Linked DNA regions of Streptacidiphilus albus JL83. The protein of the gene in region 1 interacts with the protein of each later gene in a pairwise test. Links are inferred from orthologs where the notes say so. Each region holds a gene or a part of one and is shown in the gene's direction. Other genes may lie near its edges.

Evidence for each region.
Region 2: the proteins of ndk (region 1) and ung interact in binary tests that used the Escherichia coli proteins (3 or more experiments, as listed by UniProt). The link is inferred for Streptacidiphilus albus JL83 from one-to-one orthologs.

Annotation. Positions count from the first base shown.
Region 1 is NZ_JQML01000001.1:2,731,805-2,741,750, reverse strand. The notes cover bases 1-2,801. They hold ndk (nucleoside-diphosphate kinase), read left to right. Parts: upstream 1-1,094; coding sequence 1,095-1,508; downstream 1,509-2,801. Other genes in these bases: BS75_RS11890 (rod shape-determining protein), read left to right, coding at 1,860-2,801; BS75_RS11900 (DUF4233 domain-containing protein), read left to right, coding at 557-889; folC (bifunctional tetrahydrofolate synthase/dihydrofolate synthase), read left to right, coding at 1-494. Outside these bases: more of BS75_RS11890, read left to right, coding at 2,802-2,885; rod shape-determining protein MreC, read left to right, coding at 2,982-3,857; rod shape-determining protein MreD, read left to right, coding at 4,026-4,772; mrdA (penicillin-binding protein 2), read left to right, coding at 4,916-7,168; rod shape-determining protein RodA, read left to right, coding at 7,165-8,379; BS75_RS11865 (TIGR03960 family B12-binding radical SAM protein), read left to right, coding at 8,480-9,946. UniProt on the Escherichia coli protein: Major role in the synthesis of nucleoside triphosphates other than ATP. The ATP gamma phosphate is transferred to the NDP beta phosphate via a ping-pong mechanism, using a phosphorylated active-site intermediate.
Region 2 is NZ_JQML01000001.1:5,896,388-5,906,388, forward strand. What follows is about bases 4,171-7,026. They hold ung (uracil-DNA glycosylase), read left to right. Parts: upstream 4,171-5,178; coding sequence 5,179-5,874; downstream 5,875-7,026. Other genes in these bases: BS75_RS25840 (class F sortase), read left to right, coding at 4,171-4,199; BS75_RS48520 (TetR/AcrR family transcriptional regulator), read left to right, coding at 4,310-5,080; BS75_RS25855 (DedA family protein), read right to left, coding at 5,910-6,689; BS75_RS25860 (hypothetical protein), read left to right, coding at 6,969-7,026. In the rest of the region: BS75_RS25820 (TIGR03364 family FAD-dependent oxidoreductase), read left to right, coding at 1-541; BS75_RS25825 (phosphonatase-like hydrolase), read left to right, coding at 541-1,254; BS75_RS25830 (HAD-IIA family hydrolase), read right to left, coding at 1,305-2,084; BS75_RS44780 (hypothetical protein), read left to right, coding at 2,423-3,349; more of BS75_RS25840, read left to right, coding at 3,342-4,170; more of BS75_RS25860, read left to right, coding at 7,027-8,342; BS75_RS25865 (MFS transporter), read left to right, coding at 8,477-10,001. UniProt on the Escherichia coli protein: Excises uracil residues from the DNA which can arise as a result of misincorporation of dUMP residues by DNA polymerase or due to deamination of cytosine.

The DNA of each region.
Region 1 (9,946 bases):
GCACGGCCCGCGAGGAGCCGCTGGACATCGACAAGGTCCGCGCCGCCTTCTCCGGCGTCAGTTCGCCCGGCCGGCTTGAGGTGATCCGGCGCAGCCCCACCATCGTGCTGGACGCCGCCCACAACCCGGCCGGGGCGCGGGTCACCGCCGAGGCGATCGGGGAGTCCTTCGGCTTCACCCGGCTGATCGGGGTCATCAGCACCAGCGGAGACAAGGACTCGGCGGGGTTGCTGGAGGCGCTGGAGCCGGTCCTGACCGAGGTCGTCATCACCCAGAACTCGACCCAGCGCGCCACCTCGGTGGACGCCCTGGCCGAGACCGCCGTCGAGATCTTCGGCGCGGACCGGGTGCAGGTCGAGCCCCGGCTGGACGACGCCATCGAGGCGGCGGTCACCCTGGCCGAGGAGGTGGGCGAGCTCGGCGGCTCGGGCGTGCTCGTCACCGGCTCCATCATCACCGTCGGCGAGGCCCGTATCCTGCTCGGGCCGCGCTGAGGCACGACCCCCGCTTTCCCGAGTTCCTGCGTTCCGAGTCACCCGCCCGAGAGGCCCCTGCTGTGCGTACCCTCTGCTCCTCCACCCTGATCGCCGAGGCAATGGTGGTGGGCTTCGCCGCCCTGGTGGCGATGCACCTCTCCTCCGTCTCCCACGGCACCCTCTGGGCGGTGTGCGGGGCGGCGATGGCGCTCTGCGTCCTGCTCTGCGGGATGATCACGCGCCCGGGTGCGGTGGCCGTCGGGTGGGTGCTCCAGGTCGCGCTGATCGCCAGCGGCGCGGTGGTCGGGATGATGTACGCACTGGGCGTGATCTTCGCCGCGCTGTGGTGGGCCTCGGTGCACTACGGGCGGAAGATCGACGTGATCAAGGCGGCCCGGGCCGCCGCGGTCTGAGCGGACGTCCGGCCGGGCCCCGGTACGGCCATCGGGGTGTCCGGCCGGACTTCTCACCTGACTTTTGTACCGGGGCCTTGACGGGCCTCCGGCCGCACAGCTGACCGGCTGACGTCCCGGTATTCGCTCCGGGTAGGCTCGGCACCGATCATCACCGCTGTCGCCACCCGGCAGCGCCGTCGCCACCAGAACCTCGGAGCGCCCCATGTCGCAGCGCAGCCTCGTCCTCCTGAAGCCCGACGCCGTCCGGCGCGGACTGGTCGGCGAGATCGTCTCCCGGATCGAACGCAAGGCCGGTTGGACCCTGGCCGCCATGGAGCTGCGCACGCTGGACGCGGCGACGCTGGAGCAGCACTACGCCGAGCACCTCGGCAAGCCGTTCTACGAGCCGCTGCTCACGTTCATGTCCTCCGGTCCGTCGGTGGCGCTGATCGTCGAGGGCGAGAGCGTGATCGAGGGCATCCGGGCGCTGGCCGGCAAGACCAACCCGCTGGAGGCGGGCCCCGGCACGATCCGCGGCGACTTCGCCACCATCACCCGGGAGAACCTGATCCACGCCTCCGACTCCGAGGCCTCCGCCGAGCGCGAGATCAAGATCTTCTTCCCGGCCCACGCCTGATCCTTCCGAGTCTTCGAGGTCGGCCGACAGCGGACCGGACGCAGCTGACGGTGCGTCCGGTCCGCTCGGCCGTATGGCCGTCACCCACCTGTCCGAGTGGGGGCACAGGAGTTGTCAGGCAATCGGAAGTAATGATTCCGTGGAACCTGGCAGCCGACACAGGCGTCCCAATAGTGAAAAATCTGATCGTCTGCCTGAATACTGGACACAAGTCCACGGTCACCCTGTGTGCCTCCATGGCTACCATGGAGCTACTCGGCAACGGTGGCTGACGGTCTGCCATCGCGAGCCCGCAGCCGCCCCCACCCTCGAACCTCGGGAAGGCCCCCCAAGCCCATGGCGAACAACAGCATGTCGTTCATCGGTCGTGACATGGCTGTCGACCTCGGCACCGCCAACACGCTCGTGTACGTCAGGGGCCGCGGGATCGTCCTCAACGAACCGTCAGTGGTCGCTGTCAACACCAACACCGGCGGCATCCTCGCCGTCGGCTCCGAGGCGAAGAAGATGATCGGGCGCACGCCCGGCAACATCGTCGCCATCCGCCCGCTCAAGGACGGCGTGATCGCCGACTTCGAGATCACCGAGCGGATGCTCCGCTACTTCATCCTGAAGATCCACCGCCGGCGCTACCTGGCCCGCCCCCGGGTCGTGGTCTGCGTGCCCAGCGGCATCACCGGGGTGGAACGACGCGCCGTCATCGAGGCGTCCCGGCAGGCCGGGGCGCGCCAGGTGCACATCATCGAGGAGCCGATGGCCGCCGCGATCGGCGCGGGCCTCCCGGTGCACGAGCCCACCGGCAACATGGTGGTCGACATCGGCGGCGGCACCACCGAGGTCGCCGTGATCTCGCTCGGCGGCATCGTCACCGCGCAGTCCATCCGGGTGGCCGGCGACGAGCTCGACAACGCCGTCATCCAGCACATCAAGAAGGAGTACTCGCTGCTGCTCGGCGAGCGCTCCGCCGAACAGATCAAGATGACCATCGGCTCCGCCTTCCCGATCGACGGGGACAAGGAGGAGCACAGCGAGATCCGTGGCCGCGACCTGGTCAGCGGCCTGCCGAAGACCGTGGTGATCTCCGCCGCCGAGGTCCGCCAGGCGATCGAGGAGCCGGTCAACGCCATCGTCGACGCGGTGAAGACGACCCTCGACCAGTGCCCCCCGGAGCTCGCGGGCGACGTCATGGACCGGGGCATCGTGCTCACCGGGGGCGGCGCGCTGCTGCGCGGCCTCGACGAACGGCTGCGCCGGGAGACCGGCATGCCGGTCCACATCGCCGAGAACCCGCTCGACTCGGTCGCCCTGGGCGCCGGCAAGTGCGTCGAGGAGTTCGAGGCGCTGCAGCAGGTGCTGGACTCCCAGCCGCGTCGCTGAGCCCCCGCTGATTGACGCACCATCAGTATCCTGACAGGTCCCGGGAACCACAGCTCCCGGGAGCTCCGCACCTCTTGAAGGGCCCCGCCGAGGACCGTGAGGGACACACGAGAAAGTCGGCTCCTGCTCGTCCTGCTGGTCGCCGTCGCGTTCGCACTGATCACCGTCGACATCCGAGGCGGCGACCACTCGCCCCTGAACGGGGCCCGGGACACGGCCGCCTCCGTCCTCGGCCCGGTCGAGACCGGGGTCGCCGGGGCGGTCCAGCCGGTCTCCGACGCCTTCCGCTCGCTGCGCGAGTCCGGGACCAGCGGCGACCGCATCCGCGCACTGGAGCAGCAGAACGCCCGGCTGAAGCAGCAGGTCTCCAGCTCGGACCTGGTCCAGAGCCGCTCCGCCGAGCTGACCAAGCTGCTCGGCGTGGCCGGGGCGGGCCAGTACACCATCAAGGCCGCCCAGGTCGTCGCGATCGGGGCGGCCCAGGGCTTCTCCTGGACCGTCACCATCGACATCGGCAGCAATGACGGCATCAGCCGCGACATGACCGTCATCAACGGCGACGGCCTGGTGGGCCGGGTCACCACGGTCAGCCCGGAGACCTCGACGGTGCTGCTGGCCAGCGACCCGGACTTCGGCGTCGGCACCCGGATGGAGGGCAGCGGCGAGATCGGTTTCGCGACCGGTCAGGGCAACGGCCCGATGCGGGTCGAACTGCTGAACGGACAGGCGCGGGTCAGGACCGGCGACCGGCTGGTGACCTTCGGCTCGCAGAACGACCGCCCGTTCGTGCCCGGGGTGCCGGTCGGCACCGTGGTCCGGGTCGAGAACACCCCGGGCCAGCTGACCCGGACCGTGCTGGTCCAGCCCTTCGTCAGCTTCACCACGCTCGACCTGGTCGGCGTGGTCGTCCAGCCGCCCGCGACCGACCCCCGCTACGCCGTGCTGCCGGCGAAGCCGGCCACCGGCCACTGACGGCCGTGCTGCTGACGTGGCGTCACTGTGACGGTCCGTCGGACGGACGGCGTGTCAGCGACGCGGGGCCGCCGCCGTGCGGTACCGCTGTACTGATGGCCCGGCCCATCACCGAAACGCCGCACTGAGACAACGCGGTACCGACAGAGCTGAGAAAGGCCGACCGGCATGTGGCTGCACCGCATCCTGCTCTCCGCGGTCCTGATCGTGGTGGCGCTGGTCGTCCAGGTCAGCGTCCTCGCCCGGCTGGGCCTGCCCGGCGCCGTGCCGGACCTGATGCTGCTCGTGGTGATAGGGCTGGCACTGGTCTACGGCCCCGTCGGCGGCTGCCTGGTCGGCTTCGCCGCCGGGCTGCTGGCCGACCTGGCCCCGCCGTCCGACCACGCGGTCGGCAGCTACGCGCTGGTGCTCTGCGTGCTCGGCTACGCGGCCGGGCTGATCCGCCCGCCGGGCGGGCACATCCGTTCGGTGGGGCTGCCGCTGCTGGTGGTCGCTGCGGCGGCGATCACCGCGACGCTGCTCTACGCCGCCGTCGGCGCGATGGTCGGCGACACCGCCGCCCGGCACGTCGGGATGCCCGGCCTGCTGGTCACCGCCGTGGTCTACGACGTGCTGCTGGCGCCGTTCGTGGTGCCGGGCGTGATGGCGCTGGCCCGGCGCTCGGTCGACGACCTGGCCGGCCACGGCGGCACCGTCTTCGGCGCCGGCATGCGGCGGACCACCCGCGGCCGCTCCGGGCTCGACCGCCGGGGCTCCTTCTTCGGCACCGGCGGCGACCGCACCAGCGGCGCGGCGGGCCTCGGCACGGTGCCCGGCTTCGGCGACGGCGGCCGGCGCGCGGGCCGCGACGGCGGCCGGATCATGCGCACCGACGAGAGCGACTGGAACAGCCGCGTGAGCGGCGTCGACGACTGAGCCGGGCCGCCCTCGGGCGCACGGCCACCGGCATTTCGCACGACCGGCATTTCGCACGACCGGCATTTCGCACGACCGGCATTTCGCACCACTGGCATTTCGTACCACCGGCATCCGTACCACCAGGGCGGGAAGCGAGACCCATGAACCACACCCCGGAGACCGGGGGGCGCAGCAGCCGGGTGACCGGACGCCTGCTGATCCTCCAGGTCATCGTCCTGTCCCTGCTGGCGACCCTCGGCGGGAGGCTCTGGTTCCTGCAGATCCGCAACGGCCAGCAGTACTCGCAGGAGGCAGTCTCCAACCACATCCGGCCGGTGCTGGTCCCGGCCGTGCGCGGCGAGATCCTGGACGCCAACGGCATGCCGCTGGCGGACAACTCCACCCAGCTGGTGGTCTCCGTCAGCCGCACCGCGCTGCTCCAGCAGCAGGACGGCGGCAAGGCCGTGCTCGGCCGGCTGGCCCAGGTGCTGGGGATGAGCCCGACCGAGGTCCACGACAAGGTCCGGCTGTGCGACGCGGTCACCCCGCAGCCCTGCTGGAACGGTTCGCCCTACCAGCCGATCCCGGTCACCGAGCAGGCCACCGCCCAGCAGGCGATGCAGATCATGGAGCGCCGCGAGGACTTCCCCGGTGTCACCGCCGACCCCACGGCGGTCCGGCAGTACCCCGGTCCGGCCGGGGCCAACGCCGCCCAGCTGCTCGGCTACCTGTCGCCGGTCACCCAGGACGAGATCAACGCCGCCACCAACGCCGAGGGCAAGTCCGCCTACGCGGCCTCCGACCAGGTCGGCCGGGCCGGCCTGGAGTCCGTCTACGACACCCAGCTGCGCGGCCAGCCGGGCGTGGACAACCTGGAGGTCGACAACCTGGGCCGGGTGATCGGCAGTGCCGGGCAGAGCGCGGCGTCCCCCGGCAACGACATCGTGACCAGCATCGACGCCCGGATCCAGGGCATCGCCGAGCAGCAGCTGCAGCAGGCGCTGGTGACGCTGCGGAAGACCTGGGACACCGTCACCAAGGAGAACTTCAAGGCGGACTCCGGCGCGGTGATCGTGATGGACGTCCACACCGGGCGGGTGATCGCCATGGCCAGCGCGCCCACCTACAACCCGAACATCTGGACCGGCGGCATCTCGGAGAAGGACTACGCCGCGCTGACCAACGCGAACTCCGACTTCCCGCTGCTGAACCGGGCCATACAGGGTCAGAGCGCGCCCGGCTCGACCTTCAAGGTGGTCAGCACCTCAGGGGCGATCAACGCGGGCTACACCTACAGCGACACCTTCCCCTGCACCTCCTCGATGATGATCGGCGGCCGGGAGTTCAAGAACTTCGAGGGTGAGAACTTCGGCATGATCAACCTGTCGAAGGCGCTGGAGGTCTCCTGCGACACCGTCTTCTACAACATCGCCTACCAGCAGTGGATGAAGGACGGCGGAACCAGGCCGACCCACCCGGCCGACTGGCTCTACAAGGCCGCGCACCAGTTCGGCCTCGGCCAGGCCACCGGGATCGACCTGCCCGCCGAGGTCGCCGGCCGGGTGCCGGACCGGGCCTGGCACGACGCCTACTACGCCGAGATGAAGAACACCTGGTGCCAGCAGGCGGCCTCCGGGAAGAACGACTACCTGACCCAGATCGCCCGCGAGGACTGCACCGACTTCGCCACCCTGCGCGCCGGTGACGAGGTCAACTACGCCATCGGCCAGGGCGACACCCTGGTCACCCCGATCCAGATGGCCCGGATCTACTCGGCCCTGGCCAACGGCGGCACGCTGTACAAACCGGAGATCGCCAAGGCCGTGGTCACCCCGACCGGCAAGCTGGTGCAGAACATCGCCCCGGTGGTGCAGGGCAGGCTCCCGGACACCCAGCGCACCCTCCAGTACATCGACGCCGCCACCGCCGGCGTGGTCACCGAGGGCACCGCGGCCTGGAAGTTCGCGGGCTGGCCGCAGGACAAGATCCAGCTGCACGCCAAGACCGGTACCGCCGAGGTCGTCGGCAAGCAGACCACCTCCTGGTTCGACACCTACACCAAGGACTACGCCGTGGTGATGACCATCTCCCAGGGCGGCACCGGCTCCGGCGGCGCGGGACCGGCCGTCCGCAACATCTACAACGCGCTCTACGGCATCCAGGCCGACAACAGCATCGACCCGAAGAAGGCGCTGCTGCCGACCCCGCAGACGGCGCTGCCGACCTTCGCCCCCTCCGGCATCGTCGAGCAGGCCACCGCGCTCCAGCAGAACGACCTCCGGGCGGCGGCGGTGCAGCAGGCCGAGGCGAGCGTCCCGGCGGTGACGGTCTCCGCGCCCGGTTCCAGCCTGCCGTTCGCGGCGGGTCCCGGCCCGCTCTTCGCCCTGGCCCCGGAGCGGAGGGAGGGCGCATGACCGGCCTCGGCGGACTGACGACCAGCTACCGCAGCCCCCGCTACACCCCGCAGCGCGGGCTGCTCGGCCGGCTGACGGCCAAGGGCTCGGCGCTGCGGCGGCTGGACTGGCCGCTGGTGCTGGCCGCGCTGGCGCTCTCCGGCATCGGCTCGCTGCTGGTCTGGTCGGCGACCCGCGCCCGCAGCGACATCAACCACGGCGATCCGCAGTTCTTCCTGGTCCGGCACCTGATGAACACGGCGATCGGGATCGGCCTGTGCGCGGCCGTGGTGCTGCTCGGGCACCACCGGCTGCGCACCGCCGTGCCGTTCCTCTACGCCCTGGCGCTGGTCGGGGTGCTGGCGGTGCTCAGCCCGCTGGGCTCGACCGTCAACGGCGCGCACTCCTGGATCGTGCTGGGCGGCGGTTTCTCGGTCCAGCCCTCCGAGTTCTGCAAGATCGCGATCATTCTCGGCATGGCCACCCTGCTGTCGGCCCGGGTGGACGCGGGGGAGGACCGGTTTCCGCGCGGCGGGGCGATCATCCAGTCGCTGCTGCTGGCCGGGCTGCCGATCGGGGTCATCCTGCTGATGCCGGACCTCGGCTCGACCATGGTGATGGTGGTGATCATCCTCGGCCTGCTGCTGGCCTCCGGGGCCTCCACCCGCTGGCTGCTCGGCCTGGTCGCGGGCGGGGGCCTCGGCGCCTTCGCGGTGGTCCGGCTGCACCTGCTGAAGCAGTACCAGATCGCCCGCTTCGCGGCCTTCGCCGACCCCGGCCTCGACCCCTCCGGTGTCGGCTACAACACCGCCCAGGCCCGGATCGCCATCGGCTCCGGCGGGCTGACCGGCAGCGGGCTCTTCCACGGCACCCAGACCACCGGGCAGTTCGTGCCGGAGCAGCAGACCGACTTCGTCTTCACCGTCGCCGGGGAGGAGCTGGGCTTCGTCGGCGCCGGGCTGATCATCGTGCTGCTCGGCGTGGTGCTCTGGCGGGCCTGCCGGATCGCCCGGCAGGCGGACGACCTCTACAGCACCCTGGTCGCGGCCGGCGTGGTCGCCTGGTTCGGCTTCCAGGGCTTCGAGAACATCGGCATGACCCTGGGCATCATGCCGGTGGCCGGCATCCCGCTGCCCTTCGTCAGCTACGGGGGCTCTTCCATGTTCGCGATCTGGACCGGGATCGGACTGCTCCAGTCGGTCCGGATGCAGCGCTCGCCGATGGGCGGCTGAGACCGCCCGGCCACCGGCCGGATCGCCGGGCGGCCCGGCGGACCCCCGCGCCGCGTTATCCTGAGTGGTCACCCCTGTGTCCACACGAAAGTCCTCCTCTATGTCTGTCGAGTCGGTCTTCCCGCGCCTGGAGGCCCTCCTCCCGCACGTCCAGAAGCCGATCCAGTACGTCGGTGGCGAGCTCAACTCCACGGTCAAGGACTGGGACGCCTGTGACGTCCGCTGGGCGCTGATGTACCCCGACGCCTACGAGGTCGGCCTGCCCAACCAGGGCGTCATGATCCTCTACGAGGTGCTGAACGAGCGCGAGGGCGTGCTGGCCGAGCGCACCTACAGCGTCTGGCCCGACCTGGAGGCCCTGATGCGCGAGCACCGGGTGCCCCAGTTCACCGTGGACGCGCACCGCCCGGTGAAGGCCTTCGACGTCTTCGGCCTCAGCTTCTCGACCGAGCTGGGCTACACCAACATGCTCACCGCGCTGGACCTGGCCGGCATCCCGCTGCTGGCCGAGGACCGGACCGTGGACGACCCGATCGTGCTGGCCGGCGGCCATGCGGCGTTCAACCCGGAGCCGATCGCGGACTTCCTGGACGCCGCCGTCATCGGCGACGGCGAGCAGGCCGTGCTGGACATGACCGAGGTCATCCGGGCCTGGAAGGCCGAGGGCCGCCCCGGGGCGGACGGCCGCAGCCCGCGCGACGAACTGCTGTTCCGGCTGGCCCGGACCGGCGGGGTGTACGTGCCCCGGTTCTACGACGTCGAGTACCTGCCGGACGGCCGGATCGGCCGGATGGTGCCGACCATCTCCGGCGTGCCGTGGCGGGTGTCCAAGCACACCGTGATGGACCTCGACGAGTGGCCCTACCCCAAGCAGCCCCTGGTCCCGCTGGCCGAGACGGTGCACGAGCGGATGTCCGTGGAGATCTTCCGCGGCTGCACCCGCGGCTGCCGCTTCTGCCAGGCCGGCATGATCACGCGCCCGGTGCGGGAGCGAAGCATCACCGGCATCGGCGAGATGGTCGACCGCGGCCTCAAGGCCACCGGCTTCGAGGAGGTCGGCCTGCTGTCGCTGTCCTCCGCCGACCACACCGAGATCGCGGACATCGCCAAGGGCCTCGCCGACCGCTACGAGGCGGACAAGGTCGGCCTGTCGCTGCCGTCCACCCGGGTCGACGCGTTCAACATCGACCTGGCCAACGAGCTCACCCGCAACGGCCGCCGCTCCGGTCTGACCTTCGCCCCCGAGGGCGGCAGCGAGCGGATCCGCAAGGTGATCAACAAGATGGTGTCCGAGGAGGACCTCATCCGCACCGTCGCCGCCGCCTACGGCAACGGCTGGCGCCAGGTGAAGCTGTACTTCATGGTCGGCCTCCCCACCGAGACCGACGAGGACGTGCTGCAGATCGCCGAGATGGCGAAGAACGTCATCCAGAAGGGCCGCGAGGTCAGCGGGCAGAACGACATCCGCTGCACCGTCTCCATCGGCGGCTTCGTGCCCAAGCCGCACACGCCCTTCCAGTGGGCCCCGCAGCTCGGCGTCGACGCGACCGACGACCGGTTGAAGAAG
Region 2 (10,001 bases), 3.2 Mb from region 1 along the record:
CACCGGCGCCTGGCTCGGCGGCCTGGTCCGCGAGCTGGCACCGGAACTGCCGGTGCGTCGGGTCCGGCTGCAGATGATGCAGACCGAGCCGCTCGGCGAGCAGCTGACCACCTCGGTCGCCGACGGCGACAGCTTCCGCTACTACCCGGCCTACGCCGGTCCGGCGCTGGAGGCGCTCAACGCCGGCCAGCCGCAGCACCCGACCGCCGCCGGCCACCGGATGCAGCTGCTGATGGTGCAGCGCGCCGACGGCTCGCTGACCATCGGCGACACCCACGAGTACGACCAGCCCTTCGGCTTCGACGTGGTCGAGGACCCGTACGCCTACCTGACCGGTGTCGCGGAGGGCCTCCTCGGCCGTCCGCTGCCGGCGGTCCGCCGCCGTTGGGCCGGGGTGTACGCGCAGTGCCTGGACACCACCGAGGTGGTGCACCGCGAGCAGGTGCGCGAGGGCGTGTGGCTGGTGACCGGCCCCGGCGGCCGGGGGATGACCTGTTCGCCCGCGATCGGCGAGGCGACCGTTGCGGAGATGGGACTCTGATGACTGATCCGACGAACGGCAGCACGCCGGCCCCGCTGCGCACCCGGCTGGTGGTGCTGGACATGGCCGGCACCACCGTCGCCGACGACGGCCTGGTGGAGCAGGCCTTCGACGCCGCCGCGTCCGCGCTGGGCGTGGTCCGGGGCACCGAGCAGCACGAGCGGATGGTGCAGTACGTCCGCGACACCATGGGCGAGAGCAAGATCAGCGTCTTCCGTGAGCTGTTCGGCGAGGAGGACGCCGCCCAGCGCGCCAACGTCGCCTTCGAGGCCGCCTACCACGACCTGGTCGACCAGGGTCACTGCGCGGCGCTGCCCGGCGCCGAGGACACCATTCGCGAGCTGCGGAAGTCCGGCCTGACGGTGGTGCTGACCACCGGCTTCTCCGGTCCGACCCAGCAGCGGATCCTGGACGCGCTGGGCTGGCAGGGCCTGGCCGACCTGGTGCTCTGCCCGGCCGACGCGGGCGGCCGCGGCCGTCCGTACCCGGACCTGGCGCTGGCCGCGCTGCTGCGCACCCGCGCGGCGGACGACGTCCGCGAGCTGGCCGTGGTCGGCGACACCGCGTACGACATGCGCTGCGGCGCGAGCGCCGGGGCGGGCGTGGTCGCGGGCGTGCTCACCGGCGCGCACGACGCCGAGCGGCTGCGCGGCGGCGGGGCCACCCACGTCCTGGGCTCGGTGGCGGAGCTCCCGGCGCTGCTGAACGGCTGACGCGAAACGGAAGGCCCCTCCCGCTCGCGGGAGGGGCCTTCGGCGTCGGCTCAGATCAGGTCGACCAGGTCGGCGATCGAGTCCGCCACATTGGTCGGCCGGTAGGGGAAGCGCTCGACGTCGGCGGCCTGGGTCAGACCGGTGAGGACGAGGAAGGTCGTCATGCCGGCCTCCATGCCCGAGACGATGTCGGTGTCCATCCGGTCGCCGATCATGGCGCTGGTCTCGGAGTGGGCGCCGATGGCGTTGAGTCCGGCGCGCATCATCAGCGGGTTGGGCTTTCCGACGAAGTAGGGCTCCACACCGGTGGCCTTGGTGATGAGCGCCGCGACCGCCCCGGTGGCCGGCAGTGCGCCCTCGGCGGAGGGTCCGGTCTCGTCCGGGTTGGTGGCGATGAAGCGGGCCCCGGCGTTGATCAGCCGGACGGCCTTGGTCATGGCCTCGAAGGAGTAGGTCCGGGTCTCCCCGAGGATGACGAAGTCGGGGTCGGTGTCGGTGAGGATGTAGCCGACGTCGTGCAGGGCCGTGGTCAGGCCCGCCTCGCCGATGACATAGGCGGTGCCGCCGGGCCGCTGGTCGTCGAGGAACTTGGCGGTGGCCAGCGCGGAGGTCCAGATGTGCTCGACCGGGACGTCGAGTCCCATCCTGGCCAGCCGGGCGTGGAGGTCGCGCTGGGTGTACATCGAATTGTTGGTGAGCACCAGGAAGGGCTTCCCGGAGTCACGGAGTCGCTTCAGGAAGGCGTCGGCCCCGGGGATCGGCACGCCCTCGTGGATGAGGACTCCGTCCATGTCGGTGAGCCAGGACTCGATCGCCTTGCGCTCTGCCACGTTGGTGTCTCCTAGGTCTTGCGATGGTTCTGAACGATTTCCCTGCATCGCTCCGGACCGGACACCGGCGGCCGGCCGGGCACCACTGTCTGCCCCAGCACCGTCAGCCTAGTCGTCCGTGGCCACAAGCAGCAGTGTGCTGCTCCGGGCGCGGCGCCGCCCCGCCCCTCTGTTCGAGGGCGGGGCCGTTCGCATGAGCGGTTCACCCGGTTGGCCACGGCGGATTGCCGACTGGCGGATGTCGCGCCATCAAAAAGTGGCATCTCGTCATATTTTGGGCTGGTAAGGGTGAATGGCCGAGACCCACCTCGGCGGCCCCGGACCGAGAGGAGCCCTGCGTGTTCGGCAGGACTGACGGGCAGTTGTTTCCACCGATGGTTCCTCCGGAGCCGGGCCCCGGCGGCCCGGCCGCCGACCGCGTCGCCGACCGCGCTGTCGCCGGCCGCCGCGTCGCCGACCGCGCTGTCCGGCGCGGGACCGCCGTCCGGCTGGTCTGCGCCACGGCGGCCCTCTCCGCGCTGGCCCTCGGCTGCGGCGGCCAGGCCGCGGCGGCGGTCCCCGGCGCCGCGCTCTCCTCGGCGCGGGCCCCGCTCGCGGACGTCCGCCCGCAGACCGACGGCCCGCCGGACGTTCCGCCGCCGGTCGCACGGCACCGCCGGCACCTCCCGCGCCCCGCGGTCCGGCCGCAGACGGTCCCGCCGCAGGCCGCCCGCCAGCAGGCAGTCCGTCAGCAGGCCGTCCAGCAGCAGGCGGAGACCACCACCCTGGTCACCGCCGGTGTCAGCAACGGCCCGGAGCAGCCGACCGCCGTCCCCGTGGTCGACGTCATCACCGCCGCCCCCGGCGTCACCCACCCCGGCGGCAGCGTCGACCTGCGGACCTTCGCCGACTGCGTGACCGGCAGCATCGTCACCTCGCCCGCCTTCGGCAAGGGCGCGGTGCTCGGCCCGGCGGCGGACGGCGGACTGTTCGCCCAGGCCACCGTCGCCCAGGGGACGGCGCCCGGCACGTACACCCTCACCGAGAGCTGCCGGGGGCGGACCGTCGCCAGCGGCAGCCTCACCGTGGTCCGGCGCGGACCGCTGGCCGCCGGCGGCGGTTGGGGGGCGACCCGCGACGTCGTCGCCGACCTGGGCGGGGTCCGGACGCTGGTGCCGGCCCGCTCCGCGGCGGCCGAGTACGCCTCGCTGGCGCTCACCGGCGCGGCGGCCCTCGCCGGACTCGTCCTCACGGTCCGCCGGCGGCGTCCGGCGCGTCGTGGCTGAGCAGGCCGGGCAGGCGCTGCGCGGGCTGCTCCACCGGCTGCCCCGGCAGCTGCGCCGACGGCTCCGCGCCCGACTGCGCGGTCCGCTGCGGGGCCGGCTGCGCGGTCGGCCGCGCGGGCGGGCCCGGCCGCGCTCGCTGCGGCGGACCCTGGGGACCGCCTCCGGCACGCTGTCCGCGCTGCTGTGCGCGGTGGCCCTCGGCGGCGCGGCCCTGGGGGTGGCGCCCGCCCAGCGCCCCGGGGTGCAGTTCGGCGTCCTGGCCGGGACCAGCCTCGGCAGCGGCTCCGGCAGCGCCCCAGGGGCCCGGTCGGCGGCCGACGGCGCCCCGGTCTCCTCGGACTCGCTCGGCCGGGGCGCGGACCCGGCCGTCCCGGCGACCCGGGCGCCGCTGCCGCGCTCCACGCCGCTGCAGCTGATGATCCCGTCGATCGGCCTGTCCGCGCCGCTGCTCGGCCTCGGCACCGACAGCCGGGGCAACCCCGAGGTGCCGCCGTTCTCGCAGCCGAGGACGGCCGGCTGGATCCGCGACTCGGTCACCCCCGGCGAGGCCGGCACCGCCCTCCTGGTCGGGCACGTGGACACCCGCACCGGGCCCGCGGTGCTGTGGAACCTCTCGGCGGTGAAGCCCGGGGCGCTGGTCGAGGTCGCCCGGCTGGACGGCTCGACCGCCCGGTTCACGGTGGACCGGCTGCGGACCTATCCCAAGGACGGCTTCCCCGACGCCCTGGTCTACGGCGCCTCGGCCGACGCCCAGCTGCGGATCATCACCTGCGGCGGCGGCTACGACCGGGCGCGGCAGGAGTACAGCGGCAATGTGGTGCTGTTCGCGCATCTCACCGGCGCGGGTTGAGTGCGTCTGCGCGGGAGAGCTGCGTACCATGTACGCAGCTCTCCCGCGGGGAGCGCGGGAAGCGTACTGGGCAGCAGCGCGGTGGGCGCGGGCCGAGCAAAGGGGCAGTGGTGGCGGCAGAGCAGTCCACGGGGCGGTCGTCGACACGGCTCCCGGTGTGGGCCAGGCCCCGGGTGGCCGGGCGGGGGCCGCAGCCCTCGCTCAGCGTCGGCGCGATCGTCGCGGCGGCCGTCGTCGTCGCCGACGCGGAGGGCGTGGAGGCGGTCTCCATGCGCCGGGTGGCCGGGGAGCTGGGCGTCGGCACCATGTCGCTCTACCGCTACGTCGAGACCAAGGACGACCTGCTCGACCTGATGACCGACGAGGTCTACGGCGAGGAGTCGCCGCTGCCCGAGGACGCCGGGGACACCGTCGGCCGGGGCGGCTGGCGGGCGGAGCTGTTCGGCTTCGCGGTCCGGTACCGGGCGCTGATGCTCCGCCACCCCTGGGTGCTGTCGGTGGGCGTGAGCCGGCCGCCGCTCGGTCCGCAGGTGCTGCGCCGCACCGAGCGGATGCTCGGCATCATGGGCGGCCTGGGCCTCCCCGTCCAGGCGGTCTCGGAGCTGACCGGGACGGTCGTGGCCTATGTCCGCGGCGTGGTGCTGGTCGAGATCGGCGAGGCGGAGCTGGTCCGCCGCACCGGGCAGACCGAGGACGACTACCGGGGCCTGGTCGGCCCCTACTTCGAGCAGGTGCTGGCCTCCGGCGAGTTCCCGCTGCTGGCCCGCTTCGTGGTGGAGGCCGACGAGCACCCCGACCCGGACCGGGTGTTCCGCGACGGGCTCGAACGGGTGCTGGACGGCGTCGCGGCGGGGGTGGCCCGGGAGCTCCGGCGCGACTGAGGGCGGAGACCGGGAGCGGGGAGCGGGGCGGCGGACTGTCGGTGGCACCGGATACCGTGCTGTGCAGTTCGGTCCGGTCCCTGCTGGAGGTCGCTCGCATGTCTACCACCCCCTCTTCGCTCGACGAGTTCGTCCTGCCCGAGTCCTGGCGCGAGGTGCTCGCGGGGGAGACGGCCAAGCCGTACTTCGCGGAGCTGGCCGGGTTCGTCGCCGCCGAGCGTGCCGAGGGTCAGGTCTTCCCGCCGAGCGGCGAGGTCTTCTCCGCCCTCAGCTCCACCCCCTACGGCCAGGTCAAGGTGCTGCTGCTGGGCCAGGACCCGTACCACGGCGAGGGCCAGGCCCACGGGATGTGCTTCTCGGTGAAGCGCGGCGTGAAGGTCCCGCCCTCGCTCCGGAACATCTACAAGGAGCTCGGCACCGACGTCGGCGTCACCGCGCCCGACCACGGCAACCTCCAGGCCTGGGCCGACCAGGGCGTGCTGCTGCTCAACGCGGTGCTGACGGTCCGGGCGCACGAGGCCAACTCCCACAAGGACAAGGGCTGGGAGACCTTCACCGACGCGGTGATCCGGGCGGTCGGCGAGCAGCCCGACCCGGTGGTGTTCGTGCTGTGGGGCGCCTACGCCAAGAAGAAGCTGCGGCTGATCGACACCTCGCGGCACATCGTGGTCCAGGGCGGGCACCCCTCGCCGCTCTCGGTCAAGCACTTCATCGGCACCCGCCCGTTCTCGCAGATCGACAAGGCCCTCGCCGACCTCGGCCGCACCCCGATCGACTGGAGCCTCCCGGAGTAGCCGCCCCGCCGGGCGGCCCGCCGGGGCGCCCGGCCTCAGCCGGCGAGCGTGGCGCCTTCCAGGTCGGAGCCGGCGTCCGGGCCGGTGACGGCCTCCAGGGCCGGTGCGCCGGCCGGGGACGGGACCGAGGCGGTCACCACCACGCTCGCCCCGTGCTCCAGCGAGGCGACCACCACGCCGTTCGGGCCCGAGGCCTCGGTGGCCTCCGCCACCGCCGCCGCCTCCCGGGCCAGCTGCGCCTCACGGGTGGCCCGGCGCTGCCGCTGCACCATCCGCGCGATCACCACGCTGACGACCGTGGCCGCCAGGCAGGACACCCCGAAGCTCAGCAGCCCGGTCTTGAAGGTGTGGGCGTTCAGGTAGCCGAGGCCGACGATGTAGGTCGCCCACACCGTCGAGGACACCGCCGACCAGCGCAGGTAGTGGCGCGGCGGCCGGGTGCTGGTGCCCACCGTCAGGTCCAGCAGCGAACGGCCGCCGGAGACGAAGCGGAACAGCAGTATCGTCCGCACCCGCTTGCTCTCCAGCGCCTCCAGCACATGCGCTGCGGCGGTGGCCGCGGTGGGGCTCCTGCGGAGTCGGCGCTGGGCCCAGCCGGCCGCGCGCCGGGAGACCTTGAGCAGCGCCACGTCCGCGCTGAAGGAGGCCAGGGCCACGCACAGGCCGAGGATCAGCGGCGAGGTGTGGGTGCCCATGGTGGCGGCGATCACAGCCGTGCCGTCCGGGATCAGCGGCATGAAGGCGTCCCCGAACACGGAGAGGACGGCGACTATGGAGAGCCATGAGGAGCCGAACAGGGACGCAGCCGCGCTCATGGGGCTCCTTGCATGGTGTTGTCTCAACAGGTCAGGGTGTTCGTCGAGAAACAACGTGAACCCGAGCCATGGTCACACCCGCGCCCACTCTACCGGCAGTGGGGGCGGGGGGTTCTTACCGTGGCCATGAGCGGTGGCGCGGCAATCGTGCGACGGTCGAGCGGGCGGTCGGCGGAAGCGCCGGAACCGTTCGTTCCGTTGCTTTCTGTGACGTACTGTTCGCATTCCGTATGCCGAGGGGACGGGGGAATGCCCTAAGGAGTTTCTAGCGTCCTTCATGTGACTGCGACGACTGCACCTACGGCATCGACCCCACCGCAGCTTCCTCCACCCGGGCCGGCGCGGCGCCGGCGGCGTGCCCGGGCCACGCCGGTGCTGCGGCTCCGGATCCAGGCCGCCGCCGCGCTGGTCCTGGTGGCCGCGCTGCTGGTGGGCGCGCTCACCGCGTTCTCCCTCGCCCGCTCGGACCTGGACCGGCTGGCCTCGGTCTCCGAGCCCCGCGCCGTCGCCGCCGCCGACCTCTCCCAGGCGCTGGCGGACCAGGACGCCCAGCACGCCGACACCCTGGTCGTCGGTTACGCCTCGACGCCGCCGGCTCCGGGGCAGCAGCCGACGCTGGTGGCCGACGGCGTGCTCGCGGAGCTGACGGCCCAGGCCGACCGGCGCCGGATCAGCGCCGACCTCGCGGTCCTGGCCGCCTCCTACCCGGCCGGTTCGGCCGGCGACCGGACCGTGCAGGGGCTGCTGAACAGCCTCTCGCTCTACGACACCCTGAGCGGCACCTCGGAGTTCTCGGCCACCAGCCAGCAGGACCCGGTCGTCGGCCGCCCGCCGGAACTCGCGCTGGACTACTACGACCTGGCCGAGGGGCAGCTCCAGCAGACCACCCTGCCGCAGGCGGCGCAGCTGCTCGCGCAGGCGCAGCAGCAGGTCGCCGCCGACGGCGGCACCGCCCGGCGGGACGACCGGCTGGGGGCGCTGCTGCTGGGTCTGCTCGGGCTGGCGACGCTGGCCCTGCTGCTCCGCTGGCAGCGGGACCTGGCCCGACGGCACCGCCGGGTGCTCAACCCGGCCCTGCTGCTGGCGACCGCCTGCGTGCTGGCGGTGCTGCTGTCCGCCACGACGTCGCTGCTGGGCGCGGCCGACCAGGTCGCCACGGCGGTGGACCGGGGGTACGCGCCCTACACGGTCGCCGCCCTGGGCCAGGTCGAGGCGGCGAACGCGGAGGCCTCGGAGAGCCGCTGGCTGGTGGACGACGCCTACCGGGTGCCGCTGCAGCAGACCTACACCGGGCTGATGGACGACCTGGAGCGGCAGCTGGCGGGCCAGACCGGCGACCCGGCGGTGGCGCGGACCAGGACGGCCTATCTGGCGGCCGACGCCCGGCTGCGCCAGTACGCCGACGCCGGGCAGCTGGACCAGGCGTCCGTGCAGCTCACCGGGGTGACCCGGGGTGAGGTCGCGTTCGCCTCCTACGACTTCAGCACCCAGCTCGGCCGGCTGGCGCAGCAGGGGCTGCAGGTGGTGGACGTCCATCTGGCAGCCGCGGGCGGGGATCTCTCCGGCTGGGTGGTGCTGCCCTCGGCGCTGCTGGGGGCGGCACTGGTGCTGGTGCTGGTGGGGGTGAGGCCGCGACTGGCGGAGTTCGCCTGAGGCCGGGGCCGGACGGACCGCCCGCCGCTGCGGGGGGGGTTGCCCCCTCCGCCCTTATGCGTATAGCTTACGCAGTAGTGCGTAAGGCATACGCAGAAGCTTGCCGCGCGTCGGCAGACGAAGGGGGCACCGCCATGGACCAGGTCACCACCGGCAACCGCGCCGGACGGAGGGAGTGGCTCGGGCTCGCCGTGCTCGCCCTGCCGCTGCTGCTCGTCTCGATGGATGTGTCGGTGCTCTACTTCGCCGTCCCCTTCATCGGCCGGGCGCTCCACCCCAGCAGCACCCAGCAGCTGTGGATCCTCGACATGTACGGCTTCGTCCTGGCCGGACTGCTGATCACCATGGGGGCGCTCGGCGACCGGATCGGCCGCCGCCGGCTGCTGCTCATCGGCGCGGTCGCCTTCGGCGGGGCCTCGGTGCTCGCCGCCTACGCCACCGGCGCGGCGATGCTGATCGGCGCCCGCGCCCTGCTCGGACTGGGCGGGGCGACCCTGATGCCGAGCACCCTCGGCCTGCTCCGCGCCATGTTCCGGGACGACCGGCAGCGGGCCAGGGTGCTCACCGCCTGGACCGGCGCGATGACGGCCGGCATCGGCCTCGGACCGGTCGTCAGCGGCATCCTGCTGGAGCACTTCTGGTGGGGCTCGATCTTCCTGGTCAACCTTCCGGCGATGGCGCTGCTGCTGGTGCTCGGCCCGGTGCTGCTGCCCGAGTCGCGCACCCCGGCCGAGCGGCGCACCCACGGCTTCGACCTGCTCGGCTCGCTGCTCTCGCTCGGGGCCGTGCTGCCGGTGGTCTACGGCGTCAAGGAACTCGCCGGCAACGGCTTCGAGCCGCTGCCCGCCGTCGGCATTGTGCTGGGCCTGGCCGTCGGCGCGGTCTTCGTCCGCCGTCAGCTCGTCCACCCGGGCGCGCTGCTGGACATGTCGCTCTTCCGCCGCCGCGCCTTCAGTGCGCCGCTGATGGTCAACCTGCTGGCGATGGTGGCCATGGTCGGCATCTCGGTGTTCACCACCCAGTACCTGGAGTCCGTGCTCGGGCTGAGCCCGCTGGCCGGCGCGCTCTGGAGCCTGGCGCCGACCGTCGTCGTCGGCGGCTGCGCGCCGCTGGCGGCCGTGCTGGCCGCGCGGTTCCACGCCGCCTCGGTGATCGCCCTCGGCTTCCTGGTCGCCGCCGCCGGCTTCGCCGCGATGACCCTGGCCCAGGTGCACTCCGGGGTCTGGGTGATCCTGATCGGCGCCGGCCTGGAGGCCGGTGGGCTGGTGATGGTGATGTCGCTGATCACCGGCATGGTGCTGGGTGCGGCCCCGGAGGAGCGGGCCGGATCGGCGGCGGCCGTGCTGGAGTCGGCCACCGAGTTCGGCGGCGCGCTCGGCATGGCCCTCCTCGGCGCCCTCGGCACCGCGGTCTACCGGAGCGGGGTGCTCGGGGCGCTGCCGGCCGGACTGGCCCCGGCCGCCCGCACGGCGGCGGAGCAGACCATGGGCGGCGCCCAGGCGGTGGCCGCCGCCCTGCCGGGAGGGGTCGGGGACGAGGTGCTGGCCGCCGCCCGGCAGGCGTTCGTCCAGGGGCTGCACGCGGCGGCGATCGGCGGCGCGGTGCTGATGGTGGCCGCGGCGGCGCTGGCCGTGCTGCTGCTGCGCCGGGGCGCCGCGC